2 regions of the Ensifer sp. ENS07 genome follow, and region 2 is predicted to be linked to the other one. Evidence: riboswitches for the same ligand, from Rfam matches in the RefSeq annotation. Region 2 holds a riboswitch; the other holds the start of a gene.

Region 1 (7,540 bases), on a different contig from region 2:
CCTTCGAATCCGATGCTCGCATTCCTCAATTGCGATGGTGAAGAACGTCAGCAGCACATACTGCCTGTCTCAGAGGCACGTGTGTTCTTTCGATCAAAGAGTCTGAGAAGCCGGGAATATGAGCGTGATTGAATTACCCGAACGCGAGAGCATGGAGTTCGACGTTGTGATCGTGGGTGCGGGGCCGGCGGGTCTGGCCGCGGCGATCCGGTTGAAGCAGGTCAATCCGGAGCTTTCGGTCGTCGTGCTCGAAAAGGGCGCCGAAGTCGGTGCGCATATCCTGTCGGGCGCCGTCGTCGATCCCATCGGCATCGACCGCTTGCTGCCGGACTGGCGCGCCGACGCCGACCATCCGTTCAAGACCGAGGTGACGGACGATCATTTCCTGTTCTTAGGGCCCGCCGGCTCGATCCGCCTGCCGAACTTCCTGATGCCGCCGCTGATGAACAATCACGGCAACTACATCGTATCGCTTGGGCTCGTCTGTCGCTGGCTGGCGACCAAGGCGGAAGAGCTTGGCGTCGAGATCTATCCGGGCTTTGCCGCCACCGAAGTGCTCTACAACGACGAGGGTGCGGTCATCGGGGTTGCCACCGGCGACATGGGCATCGAGAGGAACGGCGAACCGGGCCCGAACTTCGCCCGCGGCATGGCGCTGCTCGGCAAATACACCCTGATCGGCGAGGGCGTGCGCGGTTCGCTCGCCAAGCAGCTGATCGCCAAGTTCGATCTCTCCAGGGACAGCGACGTCCAGAAGTTCGGCATCGGTCTCAAGGAACTCTGGCAGGTCAAGCCGGAAAACCACCGGCCGGGTCTGGTGCAGCACTCCTTCGGCTGGCCGCTCGGCATGAAGACCGGTGGCGGTTCCTTCCTCTATCACCTCGAAGACAACATGGTCGCCGTCGGCTTCGTCGTGCACCTGAATTACAAGAACCCCTATCTCTTCCCCTTCGAGGAGTTCCAGCGCTTCAAGACGCATCCGGCGATCCGCGGCACGTTCGAGGGCGGCAAGCGGCTTTCCTACGGCGCCCGCGCCATCACCGAGGGCGGCTACCAGTCCGTACCGAAACTCTCCTTCCCCGGTGGCGCGCTGATCGGCTGTTCGGCCAGTCTCGTCAACGTGCCGCGCATCAAGGGCAGCCACAATGCGGTACTTTCAGGCATTCTCGCCGCCGAGAAGCTGGCAGCGGCGATTGCCAGTGGCCGCGCCAATGACGAGCCGATCGAGATCGAACGCGGCTGGCGTGACAGCGCCATCGGCCAGGACCTGAAGCGGGTGAGAAACGTCAAGCCGCTGTGGTCGAAGTTCGGCACGGCGATCGGCGTTGGGCTCGGCGGTCTCGACATGTGGACCAACCAGCTGTTCGGCTTCTCCTTCTTCGGCACGCTGAAGCACGGAAAGACCGATGCGCAGTCGCTCGAACCCGCAGCGCAACACCAGAAGATCGACTATCCGAAGCCGGACGGGGTTCTGACCTTCGACCGGCTGTCGTCGGTGTTCCTGTCGAACACCAACCACGAGGAAGACCAGCCGGTTCATCTCAAGGTCAAGGATATGGAGCTGCAGAAACGCTCCGAGCATGACGTCTATGCCGGTCCGTCGACGCGCTACTGTCCGGCCGGGGTCTACGAATGGGTGGAGAAGGACGGCACGCAAGTCTTCGTCATCAACGCCCAGAACTGCGTGCACTGCAAGACCTGCGACATCAAGGACCCGAACCAGAACATCAACTGGGTGCCGCCGCAAGGCGGCGAAGGCCCGGTCTATCCGAATATGTGAGGCGCGCAGCGCTCCTCACCGACACCGCCAGGTAAGCCAGCGAAGGTCCTGTTTAATCAGACAGGTAAGATGCCGGCTCTTACGCGCGGAAGTCTCCAACACCCTTCTTGAAAGGAACACCTCATGTTGACAATCAAGCGACTAAGCCTTGCCGATGCCCATCTGCTGTTGGAGGGTGCCAAGGCCAGGGCCGTGCAGATCGGTGTGCCTATGTGCATTGCCATCACGGATGAGTCCGGACAATTGATCGCCTTCGAACGAATGGACGGGGGAAAGATTACCAGCACGGTTATTGCGCAAGACAAGGCTTATACCGCAGCAGGCGCCAAGCGAACGACAGAGAGCTATGGCGTCGCAAGTCAGCCCGGAAGCCCTGCCTACGGGATAAATTCCGCGATCGGCGGCCGTCTTCTCGTCGTTGCCGGCGGCTTGCCGGTCATTGCCGATGGTGAGGTGGTTGGCGCAATCGGCGTAAGTTCTGGAACGCCTGCGCAGGACACTGAGTGCGCTCAAGCAGGCATTGACCACTTTGTGCGACAGCAGACCGGCAATGACTAAACAGATGTAGAGCTTCCGGAGACCGCTGCAATGGAAGAAGGGCGGGGTCCATTGCGTACGCTATTATTCCGACACCGGCCGCACATATCCGCACGACGGAAACAGCGGTGAGCCCAGTACAACCCAGGCGGCAGACATCCGGCCTGGGTTCTACTCATTCTCAGCCTATGCACACATCTCGTGTTCGACAGCATGTGCAACGAGTTCGGCGGTTGCGCACGAGAGAGTCCAGCCCAGGTGACCGTGGCCTGTATTATAGAAGACGCCGGGACGCGCGCCGCGGCCGACACGAGGCAACATGTTCGGCATCATCGGCCGTAGCCCTGCCCAAGGATCAACTCGAGACGTTACTATCTGAGGAAACAACGTTCTGACCCAATCGACAAGCGGTTTGATACGGTCCGCGCGGATGTCTTTGTTGATGCCGTTGAATTCTGCCGTGCCCGCGACGCGGAATCGGTCGACGCCAAGACGGCTGGTGACGATTTTGGCCCGATCGTCAAGTATGCTTGTCCATGGTGCTCCGGATTGGCTTTCCTCATCATCAAGGTGAACAGTGATGGAGTATCCCTTAACGGGATAAATATTGACCCTGTCACCAAGGATCGCGGCAAACCTTCGACTCGCTACTCCTGCGCAGACTACGATGCTGTCGGCGACAACGCGCTGGAGCTGACCGTTAGCTTGGTCGGTCGGCTTGAAGTCAATTGCTACTGTGTCGGTGCAGCTGATGTCGGTCACATCCGCATCAAACAGGAATTTGGCGCCGCGCCGAGCGCAGGCGTCCGCCAAGCCTCGAGTGAATTTATGAATGTCACCCGTTGAATCAGACGGTGTGAAGAAGCCGCCGAAAAAATCACCTTCCAATGTTGGCTCAATCGACGTGATTTCGCTCGGGGACACCGCCCTTCGTTCGAGGCCGCCTTTGCACAAGAGATTATTGACCTTAAGCGCATGCTCAAAACTCTTTTGGTCATGATAGATATGAAGGATTCCGCGTTTTTCGAGATTGAAATCAATGTTCTCTTTGTTCGCGATCTCGAACATGCGCCGGCGGGCTTCGATGGCGAGCCTCACGGTTGCTATCGTGTTGGCCTCATACTGGCTTATATTCCCTAGGAATTCGGCCATCCAAGAATACTTGTGCCAGCCAGGCGAAGGATTGAGCAGCAGCGGAGCGTCGCTCTTCAGCATCCACTTGAAACCCTTCGCGACGGTAGACCAGTGATTCCACACCTCTGCATTGCTTGCAGACAGCTGGCCACCGTTGGCGAATGACGTTTCCATCGCGGGATAGCGGTTCTTTTCGATCACGGTGACTTCGTGACCCCGTTCCAGCAGCGCATAGGCAGTTACGACGCCGGTAATCCCGGCGCCCAAAACGGCAATGTGTGACATGTTTTCTCCGACAGTGGTTCCGGAACTCCGCCAGTTCCTAGCCCCCAATCTGTCTTTTTACCTGAGAGCTTCTCCTCCGATGTGGAGGTCCCCTTCGGTGGACACAATCACTGTGTCTCTCTCCAGATGGTAAAGCCTAGCAGTCCTTTCGCCTGAGAGTTTCCTGGGGGGTTGCTCCGTCGGCGTGGCCGTCTAGGCGGCCCTCTCTCCTGATAGGCTTGTGAGGGAACTGTAATTTTCAAGCCGCCAATTTAGCTGATGTGAAAGGTCCGGCTCATAGGCGAGACTTGGCTACGGGTTGAAAAAATGTTCCTTCGAAATATGCGCTTCTGCGCTGTCTGCCCGTCGCCAGAAGGCCACGGGCAGATTTGCTTGAACTATTTGCTTGTCCATTCGGTCCAACGACGATTGATTTCGTCGAAGTTATCACCGACCCACTTGGCATCAAGCACGACGGACGATTTCGCGTTGTCCCCGCTGTTCGGCAAGTAGGAGCTGAGAAGCGGGTCGACGTTGAGTTTGGTGTCCTTCGTTGCAGCCCCGTATGGCACGAACTCCACCAGGCGCGCCTGCTGTTCCGGCTGCGCGACGTAACTCAGGAAGGCTTCAGCAGCGTCGCGATTCTTCGAGCCCTTCACAACGGCAAGGGTATCTGTCTGCAAAATGCTCTGATTCCAAACGGCTTCGTAGGGAGCGCCTTCCTTGACTGCCATGTACGCGCGGCCATTGAAGGCAATTGCCATTGGCACGGCTTCCGATACAAGTAACTCTGACAATTGCGTGGAGCTTTGTGTAAACACGATGTCACTCTTGATCGTGTCCAGCTTCTTGAACGCACGATCGAGGTCCAGCGGGTAGAGCTTGTCGGCCGGAACCCCGTCCGCCAGGAGAGCGGCTTCGAGCGCGCCGTTGACCGGAAAATTGATCATTGCACGCTGGCCCGGGAACTTCGTGGTATCGAAGAAATCTGCCCAGCTCTGGGGCTTGTCTCCGGTAAACTCGTTCTTGCTGTAGACGAGAACAGCAGCATTTACGACGATCGGAATGCCACACGGATTGAGGTCGAGGCGTTCGTCGAGCTTTGAGCGATCGACCGCCGCAGTTAGTGGCTCGAACAGCTTTCCGCACTGGGCCGCACCGAAGTAGCCGTCGACATGGACAACGTCCCAATAGACGTTCTGTGCTTCCACCTGTGCCTTGATCTTTGCGAAATCGATCGGCTGATCTACGGTGATGCTTACACCGGTCTTTTGGGTGTAGGGTTCGGTCCACGCAACTTTCTCTGCCTCGAGACCGCCGAAAGTCGCGAAAACGAATGAGTCTGCGGCGCGCGCATGGAAGGCGCCTGTCACGGAAGCAGCAAGAACCGCCCCGAGGATAGATAGTTTCCCAGTCTTATTCATCATAGTTCCCTTTTTTGAATTGGCGTTCTCCAAATTGGTAGCGCGGGGATCGTTTGATGGACATGCGCATTTTCCAATGCAAACTTCGGCTCCCGGCCCCTTCGACAGTCTCTACCGACGACGAATTCAAGAATATCGGCAAATGAGTGGGGCGGCGCGGCGCTGGGACGCGTCAAGGCAAAGTTGTGAGACAAGCCGTCAGACCGTGTCGGTCTGAAGACGTCGAGCCACGCCGAAGTTTGAATCGAGATTCGCCGAAGGACAGGAGTTAGCTCGGCGTCTATCCTTGAGCGATGTTGTGATCGGTCACAGGGCCGGCTGCCCATTGCACCTTTTCAGGAGTTTTTGATGTCTCAATCGACCTTCTCGCCTGTCGATTCTCTTTTTGTTCCGCGATTTGCAGAGCCGGCCACGTTCTTCCGGACGCCTTGGCTTAAGCGGGACGCAGAAGTCGATATTGCCCTGTTGGGGGTGCCGTTCGACTTCCAAACCAATCGGGCGGGCGCACGCCATGGACCGGCACAGGTGCGCGAAATGTCGAGACTGGTACGGCGCTACAATTCGGATGGGGGACCTTCGCCATTTGATCAATGCACGGTGGCGGACCTTGGGGATGTTCCTGTAATCCCGATTGATATTTCGCGCAGCGTCGAGAGCATTGTTCATCATGTCGGCCAAATCGCAAGCCGCGGCGCAACTACCGTTTGCGTTGGAGGCGACCATGGGGTGACATATCCTGTCATCAAAGGTCTGGGTTCCAGCGAACCGCTTGGAATCATTCACTTCGATTCGCACCCAGACACCTATTCCGACGCTTGGGGTGATCGCTACAATCACGGCACCCTGCTCAGGCGCTGTGTAGAAGAAGGCCTGATCGACCCGAAGCGCAGCGTTTCGGTTGGCATCCGTGGCACCCGGTTTTCGCTCGATGACAGAGACTATCATCTCGAGCACGGTATGCGGCTCATCAGTTTTGACGAGTTTGAGGAGCTTGGTCGGGCCAAGACCATCGAGACCATTCGACAAGTGGTCGGTAAGGGGCCGACTTACCTTACATTCGACATTGACTCCCTTGATCCGGCCTATTGCATCGGTACGGGTGCGCCGGAGCCGGGTGGGTTCACAATGCGCGACGCACAGGTTCTGTTGCGTGGTCTTCGCGGTTTGAACATCGTCGCCGGCGATGTGTGCGAGGTTTCGCCTCCTTTCGATAGCGGCAACCACACCGCACTGAACGGCGCAAATCTCATGTTCGAGATCCTGTGCCTCGTGGCCGATTGCGTTGCCCGGCGAAAGGCAAGCGTCGCAGGATAATCCTTAGTTCGAAATGCAAGCTTGGTAAGTGGATCCAAGTGGGCGGGACCGCGCCGGCTCTCGCCCGCGGTCAGAGCAATGAGGAATGCCATGAAAATACTTGTGACGGTGAAGCGGGTCGTTGACTACAACGTCAAGATCCGGGTGAAGGCAGACGGTTCGGGCGTCGAACTTGCGAACGTGAAGATGTCGATGAACCCTTTCGACGAAATCTCGGTCGAAGAGGCGCTGCGGCTGAAGGAAGCCGGCAAGGCCGAGGAAGTCGTCGTCGTTTCCGTTGGTCCGGCCAAGGCCGAAGAGACGCTGCGCACGGCGCTTGCCATGGGTGCCGACCGCGCCATCCTGGTTGAGACCGAAGACCAGGTCGAGCCGCTCGCTGTCGCCAAGATCGTCAAGGGCGTGGCCGAGGCTGAACAGCCGGGCCTGATCATCGTCGGCAAGCAGGCGATCGACGACGATTCGAACCAGACCGGCCAGATGCTGTCGGCGCTGCTCGGCTGGGCGCAAGGGACCTTTGCCTCCAAGGTCGAGATCGGCGATGGCAAAGCGACCGTCACACGAGAAGTCGACGGCGGTCTGCAGACGATCGACATCAAGCTGCCGGCCGTCGTCACCACCGACCTGCGCCTGAACGAGCCGCGCTACGCCTCACTGCCGAACATCATGAAGGCGAAGAAGAAGCCGCTCGACAAGAAGTCGCCGGCCGACTACGGCGTCGACACGGCCGCCCGCCTCAAGGTGCTGAAGACCGAGGAGCCGTCGGGCCGCAAGGCCGGCATCAAGGTCAAGTCGGTCGCCGAGCTCGTCGAAAAGCTTAAAGTCGAAGCCGGCGTGCTCTAAGTTCAGCAAAGGGAGATTTTATCATGGCCATTCTTCTTCTGGCTGACCACGACAGCAACCACCTTTCCGACCAGACCGCCAAGGCTCTGAGCGCTGCTTCCAAGATCGCCAGTGGAGCTGGGACCGACGTCCACATCCTCGTCGCCGGCGCCAGCGCCAAGGCTGCCGCCGAGCAGGCTTCGAAGCTTGCAGGTGTATCCAAGGTCCTCGTCGCCGACGACGCCTCGCTTGCCAACAACCTCGCAGA
Region 2 (7,540 bases):
GCGGCGGATGTGCTGTTCGCGGGTCTGCAGCGACAGGCGATAGGCGCGGTTGCCGCGCGCGTCGACCGAGACGCCGACGAGACGGCCGGGCATCGAGCGCTTGTGTGCATCCTTGACGGCCATATAGGCCGCATGCGGCCCCCCATAGCCGACCGGAACGCCGAAGCGCTGGGTGCAGCCGATGGCGATATCGGCGCCCATTTCGCCAGGCGACTTCAGAAGCGCCAGCGCCAGCGGATCGGCGGCAACGGTCGCGATCGCGCCAGTCTGGTGCAGGCGGGCAATCAGGCCCGTGAAGTCGTTCACATGGCCGTAGGTGCCCGGATACTGGAAGATCGCGCCGAAGACGTCGACCGGATCGAGATCGGTGAAGGGATTGCCGATGACGATCTGCCAGCCGAGCGGCTCGGCGCGGGTCTTCAGAAGCGCGATCGTCTGCGGATGGCAATTTTCGTCGACGAAGAAGGACTTGGCCTTCGACTTCGAAACGCGCTCGGCCATCGCCATCGCTTCAGCGGCTGCGGTCGCTTCATCGAGAAGCGACGCGTTGGCAACGTCGAGGCCAGTCAGGTCGCAGACCATGGTCTGGTAGTTGAGCAGCGCTTCGAGGCGGCCCTGGCTGATTTCCGGCTGGTAGGGCGTATAGGCCGTGTACCAGGCCGGGTTTTCCAGGATGTTGCGCTGGATGACCGGCGGCGTGATCGTGCCGTAGTAGCCTTGGCCGATCAGCGACACGAGCTTCTGGTTGCGGTTGGCCGTTTCGCGCATCTTGTCGAGCGCCTCGCGCTCGGTCATCGGCGCGCCCCAGGCAAGCGGCGTTTTCTGGCGGATCGAAGGCGGCACGGTGTCGTCGATCAGCGCATCGAGCGTCGGGTAACCGACGACCTTCAGCATCTCGTCCATTTCGGCCGGCGACGGGCCGATATGACGCCGATTGGCGAAGTCATACGGCTTGTAGTCCGTAAAGGTGAAATCCTTGGGCATGCTCATCAGGCGACGAGCTCCTTGTAGGCCGCTTCCTCGAGGAGGGCATCGGCATCGCTGGGGTTGGCAAGCTTCAGCTTGAAGAACCAGGCAGCACCCTGCGGGTCGCTGTTGACGAGCGACGGGTCGTCGACGATCGCCTGGTTCACTTCGACGATTTCGCCGTCAAGCGGACAATAGACGTCAGAAGCTGCCTTGACGGATTCGACGGTGGCGGCGCTATCGCCCTTGGCAAAGTTCGAGCCGGTTTCCGGCAGTTCAACGAAGACGAGATCGCCGAGCTGGCCGGCGGCATGCTCGGTGATGCCGACGGTTGCGACACCAGCTTCGATCTTCAGCCACTCGTGTTCCTCAGTGAACTTCAACATGTGCGCTCTCTCCTGATCAGCGTTTGTAGGTTTGTTTGACGAAGGGAAGGGCGGCGACCGCCACCGGCAGGTACTTGCCGCGCACTTCCGCAAAAAGGGTGGTGCCGTTCTCGATATGGCCGGCATCGACATAGCCCATGGCGACCGGGCCATCGACCGAGGGGCCGAAGCCACCCGAGGTCACCTGGCCGACCGGGGTCTTGCCCTCGGCATCGGCAAAGAGGTTAGCGCCGCCGCGAACCGGCGCGCGTCCCTCGGGCTTCAGGCCGACGCGGCGGCGCGAGGCGCCAGCGGCGAACTGGCCGAGGATACGATCGGCACCGGGGAAACCACCTTCGCGGGCGCCACCGGCGCGGCGCGCCTTCTGCAGTGCCCATTCGAGCGCCCCTTCGACCGGGGTCGTGGTGGTGTCGATGTCGTTGCCATAGAGACAAAGACCGGCTTCAAGGCGCAGCGAATCGCGGGCGCCAAGGCCGATCGGCTTCACATCGGGATGTTCGAGCAGGCGCTGGGTAACATCGACGGCGGAGGCAACGGGAATGGAGATCTCGAAACCGTCTTCGCCGGTATAGCCCGAGCGGGAAATGATGCAGGTGACGTCATGCAGGTCGGCTTCGGCGACGTCCATGAAGCGCATGGCGGAGACATCAGCCCAGAGTTCTCCGAGCACGGCTTCGGCGTGCGGGCCCTGAAGCGCGATCAGCGCGCGATCGTCGAGCATCGTCACGTCGCAGGTATCGGAGAGACCGGCCTTCAGGAGCTCGAAGTCGGCGTCCTTGCAGGCAGCGTTGACGACGAGGAAGAGATGGTCGCCGCGGTTGGTGATCATCAGGTCGTCGAGGATGCCGCCTTCGGCATTGGTGAAGAGGCCATAACGCTGGCGGCCCTCGGCAAGGCCGAGCACATCGACCGGCACCAGCTTTTCGAGCGCCAGGGCCGCGTCCTCGATCTTGCCGGACTTCGGCCGAACGATGACCTGGCCCATATGCGATACATCGAAGAGACCGGCAGCAACACGGGTGTGCTGGTGTTCCTTCATCACGCCATCGGGGTACTGCACCGGCATGTCGTAACCGGCAAAGGGTACCATGCGCGCGCCCAGCGAAAGGTGCAGCGCATGCAGCGGCGTCTGTTTCAAATGAGGATTGTTTTCCAAATCCGGCCTCCAGGTCTGGCGCTCCCGCGCCGGCTCACACTTCCGGCGTCAATCGCCGTCGATTCGAGCCCCCTCTGTCCCTTTGCCTGAGATTGTTATCCCTTCGGCGAGCGTAAAAACGCTTCTCTCCAGAGTCCTACCGGCACCTTGCTGGTCCTTTGGCCTGAGAGTTTCCGGGGCGGTTGCTCCTTCGGCACCGGAGCGAACCGGCTTCTCCCAACAAGATCGTCTCCAGATAACGGCGAAGGCCAGAGCTTGGCAAGGGGGCGGTGTCGCGCTGAAACACATTTTTGTCGCATGACCAAAAGACGCAGCCGGGCAGGGTGCGGCAATTCTGCCTTTGCATTCTTCTCCGGTTGAGGATAACCCAAGACAGATACCGGGGATAACCATGACAGGGCGCGACGGAAAATTCGGGATAGCAGTGCGGCTGATCGCCGTCTTTGCGCTCGTTTTCCTGACCTTTGCCCACAAGCCGCTCAGCGCCAAGACGCTCAGCCCGGCCGAAATTTCCGCCTATCAGCTGCCTGACGGAACGATCGCCGAAATCTGCTTCGGCATGGATGGCGTCGACCATGAAAGCGGCAAGGGCCAAGCGATGGCCCCGGTCTGCGAGGCCTGCCGTCTTTCGGGCTCTATCCTGCTGCCGGCTCCGCCAACCGAGAGCGTTCGCGCCGAAACGGGCGCCTGGCAGGTTTCGACAGTTGTCGCTGAATACGCGACGCCCCATCCGCATCTGCGGTTGCTGCCGCCTTCGCGCGGGCCTCCGGCGCGTTCGTAACTCTCCTCTCGCATCCCAATACAATTTGCCGCGTTCAAGCGGCTTGGACCACCGGACACCGGGCAAAGCCCGGCGCGTGGTCAGGAGATTCCGACATGACAAAGACCAGGATCGTTTCGCTTTCGCTCGGCCTTACCCTTGCCGCAAGCGGCATCGCCCACGCCCATGCCACCTTCGAGAAAGACACGGCGCCGGTGGAGACCACCTTCAAGGCGGTGCTGCAGGTTCCGCATGGCTGCGACGGCAAGCCGACGACGGAAGTACAGATCAAGCTGCCGGAAGGCTTCGTTTTCGCCCAACCGCAGCCGAAGCCCGGCTGGGAAATCGAGATCATCAAGGGCGATTACCAGAAGACCTATGACAATCACGGCAAGAAGGTCTCGTCCGGCCCACTGGAGATCCGGTGGAAGGGCGGCAATCTTCCCAACGAATACTACGACACCTTTGTCGTGCGCGGCAAAGTCTCGGGCTTCGACAAGGAGACAGTGCTGGCCTTCCCGACCACACAGCTTTGCGGCACCGAAGGCAAGGTCGTCTGGGACCAGGTGGCTGCCGAGGGCCAGAACGCACATGACCTGAAAAGCCCGGCACCGACCGTAACGGTGACGATGGCCGATGCCGCCGATCCGCACGCCGGCCATGGCGGACATATGGCTGCGGCCGGCGGCTCGGCGAAGGTCGGCGATCTCGATATCTCCGGTGGCTCGGTGAAGGCCATGCTGCCGGGCGCCAAGGTCGGCGGCGGCTTCCTGACGATCAAGAACGGTGGGGCAGGTGAAGACCGGCTCGTTGCTGTCGAGAGCCCTGCGGCCGCGCGTGTCGAGATCCACGAGATGAAGATGGAAAACGACGTGATGCGGATGCGCAAGCTCGACGACGGCGTGGCATTGCCGGCCGGCGAAACGGTGGAGCTCAAGGCCGGCGGCCTGCATCTGATGTTCATGGACGTGAAGACGCCCTTCAAGGAAGGCGATACGGTTCCCGTCACGCTCGTCTTCGAAAAGGCCGGCAAGGTCGATGCGACGTTCCCGGTCGGCTCGGCCAAGGGCGGTGAGGCAGCCGGCGGCCAAAAGCATCATTGACCCGAGAAATCGCGATACCGCCTCAGGCGGCGTCGCTTTCATCCTCCTGGCCGGCGGGTTCATCCTGCCGGCCTTCGTTTTCCTGCTTCTCGGAACCGCCGTCGTCATCGCGCATGAATTCGAGATAGCGGCGCAGGGCTTCGGCTTCCGAGCGCTCCGGCAGACGGCCGTCGGCCGTGGCCAGCATGAAGGAGAGGGGCAGGGCGCCTTTGGTCTTCGGGATCGAGACCGGCGTCAACTTGGGCTCTTCGGTGCGCCGCGCCGAGAGCAACGTGATCGCTTCATCGGTCGGACCGTCGCCACGCACACGTGCAGACGGCTTCAGCGCTTCCGCCGCATAAGCCGCCGTCGTTGCGGATACTGTGACGACCTGTGTCACGTTTTCTCTGCCTTCCCGTTAGCAATCCATTCTTGTCGCTCAGTTTCACCTGAAGGCGGGTAAAAACTGGTGGTTGCATTTTAGGAAAACTCTAACGATGGTCACTGCGAGCGGTGCGAAGCGGGGCGGAACACCACTAATACTTGCGCGATCGCTAAAGTTAAAACACACTCGTTCTAATAGAAACGGGGAGGCTGTCATGACTGAGCGAAGCATGCTGGAATTCAGGGTGCGGGCCCTTTATCTCGCCCGCGATGTCAACGACCTCGACACCATGATGGCGCAACTCGATCCGAACTTCAGCTTCCGCATCGTGGGAAGCGGCAGGCTCGGCACGTTGGCACTGGCCGTCAACACGCCGGAAACAGTGCGCGACAGTTTCTCGACGCTCGTCAAGAACTGGGACCTGAGCGAGATGGAGATGGTCGGCTGCTATGCCGATGGCGATACCGTCATCGTCCACCGCGCCGGCTTTGTTCGCTTCATCCCGTCGCAGACCCGCGAGCGAACCGAAATCATCGACAAGTTCACGTTCCGGGACGATCGGATCGTCGACCTTACGGAGTTCGTCGATACCCTGTTTGTCGCCGAAACGATCGGGCTGCTGAACGAGCCGGCCGTTGCCTAATCCTCCTCGGCGCTCGACAAGATGAGCTTTTGAACCGCCGGCTCCTGGGAGCGAATGGCGTTCATCAACACCGCTAGGCGACCCCGTAGGCTGTGGACCTGGTCGAGCAGTTGCATGGCCACGTCGACGCCGTTGTCATTGACCCCCATGGGGCCCGTCAGATCCTGGATCAGCCGCGCGCGCGCAAGGTCGGCATCCTCGAACAGCCAGCCGGCGTCAGCCTCCTGGGGCATCAGCCAGCGCTGCTCGACCCAGATGCGCAGAACCTTGACCTCGATATCGAGATGTTCGCAAAATTCACGGTCGTTCATAGGTCATCCTCCCATGCCCTTGCGCGGATCTTCCGTCTTGCCGGCGGCCCAGCCTTCGACGAAGGCGGAAAGCGCCGGGTCCGGGGCCTGCGGCAGCACGATCTTCAGGCTGACATAGGCATCGCCATGGCCACCGCCCGGCTTGTGCAGTCCCTTGCCCTTCAGCCGAAGCGTCTTGCCCGTGTTGGTGTGCGGAGCGATCGAAACGTTCACGGCACCATCGATCGTCGGAACGCGGATCTTGCCGCCGAGCACGGCCTCGCTCAGCGATATCGGCACCTCGTAGCGCACGTCGTCACCATCCGTGGCAAAGAGCGGATGCGGGCGGACGCGAATGTCGATCAGCGCGTCGCCAGCCGGTGCGCCGTCGCGACCCGGTTCTCCCTTGCCGCGCAGCCTCAGCGTCTGGCCATCGCGCGTGCCGGGCGGAATGGTCAGGTCGAGCGCAGGTCCGCCGCCGGGCAGGGTGATCTGGGTCTTGGTGCCATTGGCCGCGTCGAGAAATGCGATCTCCATCGAGAAATGGGTATCGCGACCGCGCTGGCGCTGCTGCTGCCCGCCCGCGCGCCGTGAAAAGAAGCTCGAAAAGATATCGTCCGCTTCGGCGAAATCAGAAAAGCCATGCGCGCTTTCGTAACGTGCCCCCGCATCGCCTGATTGGGCATAGTCGCGGTAGTAGTGCCGGGGCGGCGTTTCCGCTCCGGTCTCGTCTATCTCTCCGCGATCGTATTTTCCGCGTTTGTCTTCGTCTCCAAGCAAGGAATAGGCCGCTGAAACCGCCTTGAAGCGGTCCTCCGCGCCCTTGTCTCCCGGATTGAGATCCGGGTGCAGCATCTTGGCAAGCTTGCGATAGGCGCTCTGGATGTCCTTTTGCGTCGCGTCGCGGCTGACACCGAGCGTTTCGTATGGGCTCGTCATGCGATCTCCTTTGGGCGAGCGCGGATCGACCACGTTCCCCGAGCCTTGCCGGGCCGGCGCGTGCGTCTTCAATCGCTCGCCTAAAAGCATAGAGCAGATTTGCGCCCGCGACAGGGGCGAGACGCCGCGCGAACTCCACCATTTCGCGAATGAGAGCGGTCTGCTACAATCCGCCGCGCAAATGCACGCTTAAGGGGCGTAGCGCCCCGAAGCTTCGGGAGGTCGAAATGTCCGTCCGCCTGCAACTCGCGATCATGGTCGGCCTGATGATCAACGCCATCCTGTTCGCCATCGGGATCCTGATCGTTCTGTCGGTACCGGCCCTCACGGCCAACGCCAAATATGCGATCCCGATCGTGGTCGTCAGCTGTTTCCTCGTCACGCCGTTCATCGCCTGGATCATGGCGCCGCGACTTCGGCTGCAGTACTGGAGAGAGCGCGAACAGACCAACCGGCAGCGCCCGATCTAGGCGACCTATTCATCCATTGTTGACCGTGTCCGGATTGCCGCCCCATAGCGGGCGGCAATCGTTGAAGATTGCATCTTCAACGATCATAGATTTTGTTATACCACCATTTTAGTACTTGTTTTCTAACCGGCTCCGCCTCAGATTCTCCCAAGTCTCAAGGACATAGCCGGCATGCAGGCCAGAAGGGGACTTCATGAGAACGATCGTATTGTTGCTTGCGCTCACCACGCTGGCCGCCTGTTCACAAACCTACAATGGTCCGCCGCGGGTCGTCGGCGGTGATGGCGACTACTACCAGGGCATCGTCGCGCCGCGGTAGGTGCCGGCGTCAGAATCGGTCATTGGGCGATCGCTCAGGCGGGGCATGCCGGTCAGGTCTCGGCCTTGAGTGCGTGCCGGGATGGGGCTGATCAAGTCCGATCGTCTTTCCACGTCCAGCTGCCATCCTCCCGGCAATCCAGGA

Evidence for each region. Region 2 has a riboswitch for glycine ahead of gcvT (glycine cleavage system aminomethyltransferase GcvT). Riboswitches for the same ligand answer to the same signal wherever they lie in the genome.
Region 1: linked by a shared signal. The riboswitch ahead of IB277_RS21145 (D-amino acid dehydrogenase) and the one ahead of gcvT (glycine cleavage system aminomethyltransferase GcvT) in region 2 are both predicted to bind glycine.

Annotation. Positions count from the first base shown of each region.
Region 1 covers NZ_JACVBE010000007.1:29,224-36,763, forward strand. Annotated here, with positions in the region: gene IB277_RS21135 (electron transfer flavoprotein-ubiquinone oxidoreductase) at 119-1,780, shown strand; gene IB277_RS21140 (heme-binding protein) at 1,904-2,338, shown strand; gene IB277_RS21145 (D-amino acid dehydrogenase) at 2,504-3,736, opposite strand; glycine riboswitch at 3,867-3,958, opposite strand; gene IB277_RS21150 (ABC transporter substrate-binding protein) at 4,114-5,142, opposite strand; gene IB277_RS21155 (agmatinase) at 5,488-6,453, shown strand; gene IB277_RS21160 (electron transfer flavoprotein subunit beta/FixA family protein) at 6,544-7,293, shown strand; gene IB277_RS21165 (electron transfer flavoprotein subunit alpha/FixB family protein) at 7,317-7,540, shown strand, end outside.
Region 2 covers NZ_JACVBE010000002.1:56,346-63,885, reverse strand. Annotated here, with positions in the region: gene gcvP (aminomethyl-transferring glycine dehydrogenase) at 1-990, opposite strand, end outside; gene gcvH (glycine cleavage system protein GcvH) at 990-1,352, opposite strand; gene gcvT (glycine cleavage system aminomethyltransferase GcvT) at 1,369-2,508, opposite strand; glycine riboswitch at 2,650-2,737, opposite strand; gene IB277_RS07390 (hypothetical protein) at 2,900-3,289, shown strand; gene IB277_RS07385 (copper chaperone PCu(A)C) at 3,385-4,371, shown strand; gene IB277_RS07380 (hypothetical protein) at 4,394-4,750, opposite strand; gene IB277_RS07375 (nuclear transport factor 2 family protein) at 4,950-5,378, shown strand; gene IB277_RS07370 (chaperone modulator CbpM) at 5,375-5,689, opposite strand; gene IB277_RS07365 (DnaJ C-terminal domain-containing protein) at 5,693-6,607, opposite strand; gene IB277_RS07360 (hypothetical protein) at 6,835-7,077, shown strand; gene IB277_RS38615 (hypothetical protein) at 7,271-7,396, shown strand; gene IB277_RS07355 (ABC transporter ATP-binding protein/permease) at 7,488-7,540, opposite strand, start outside.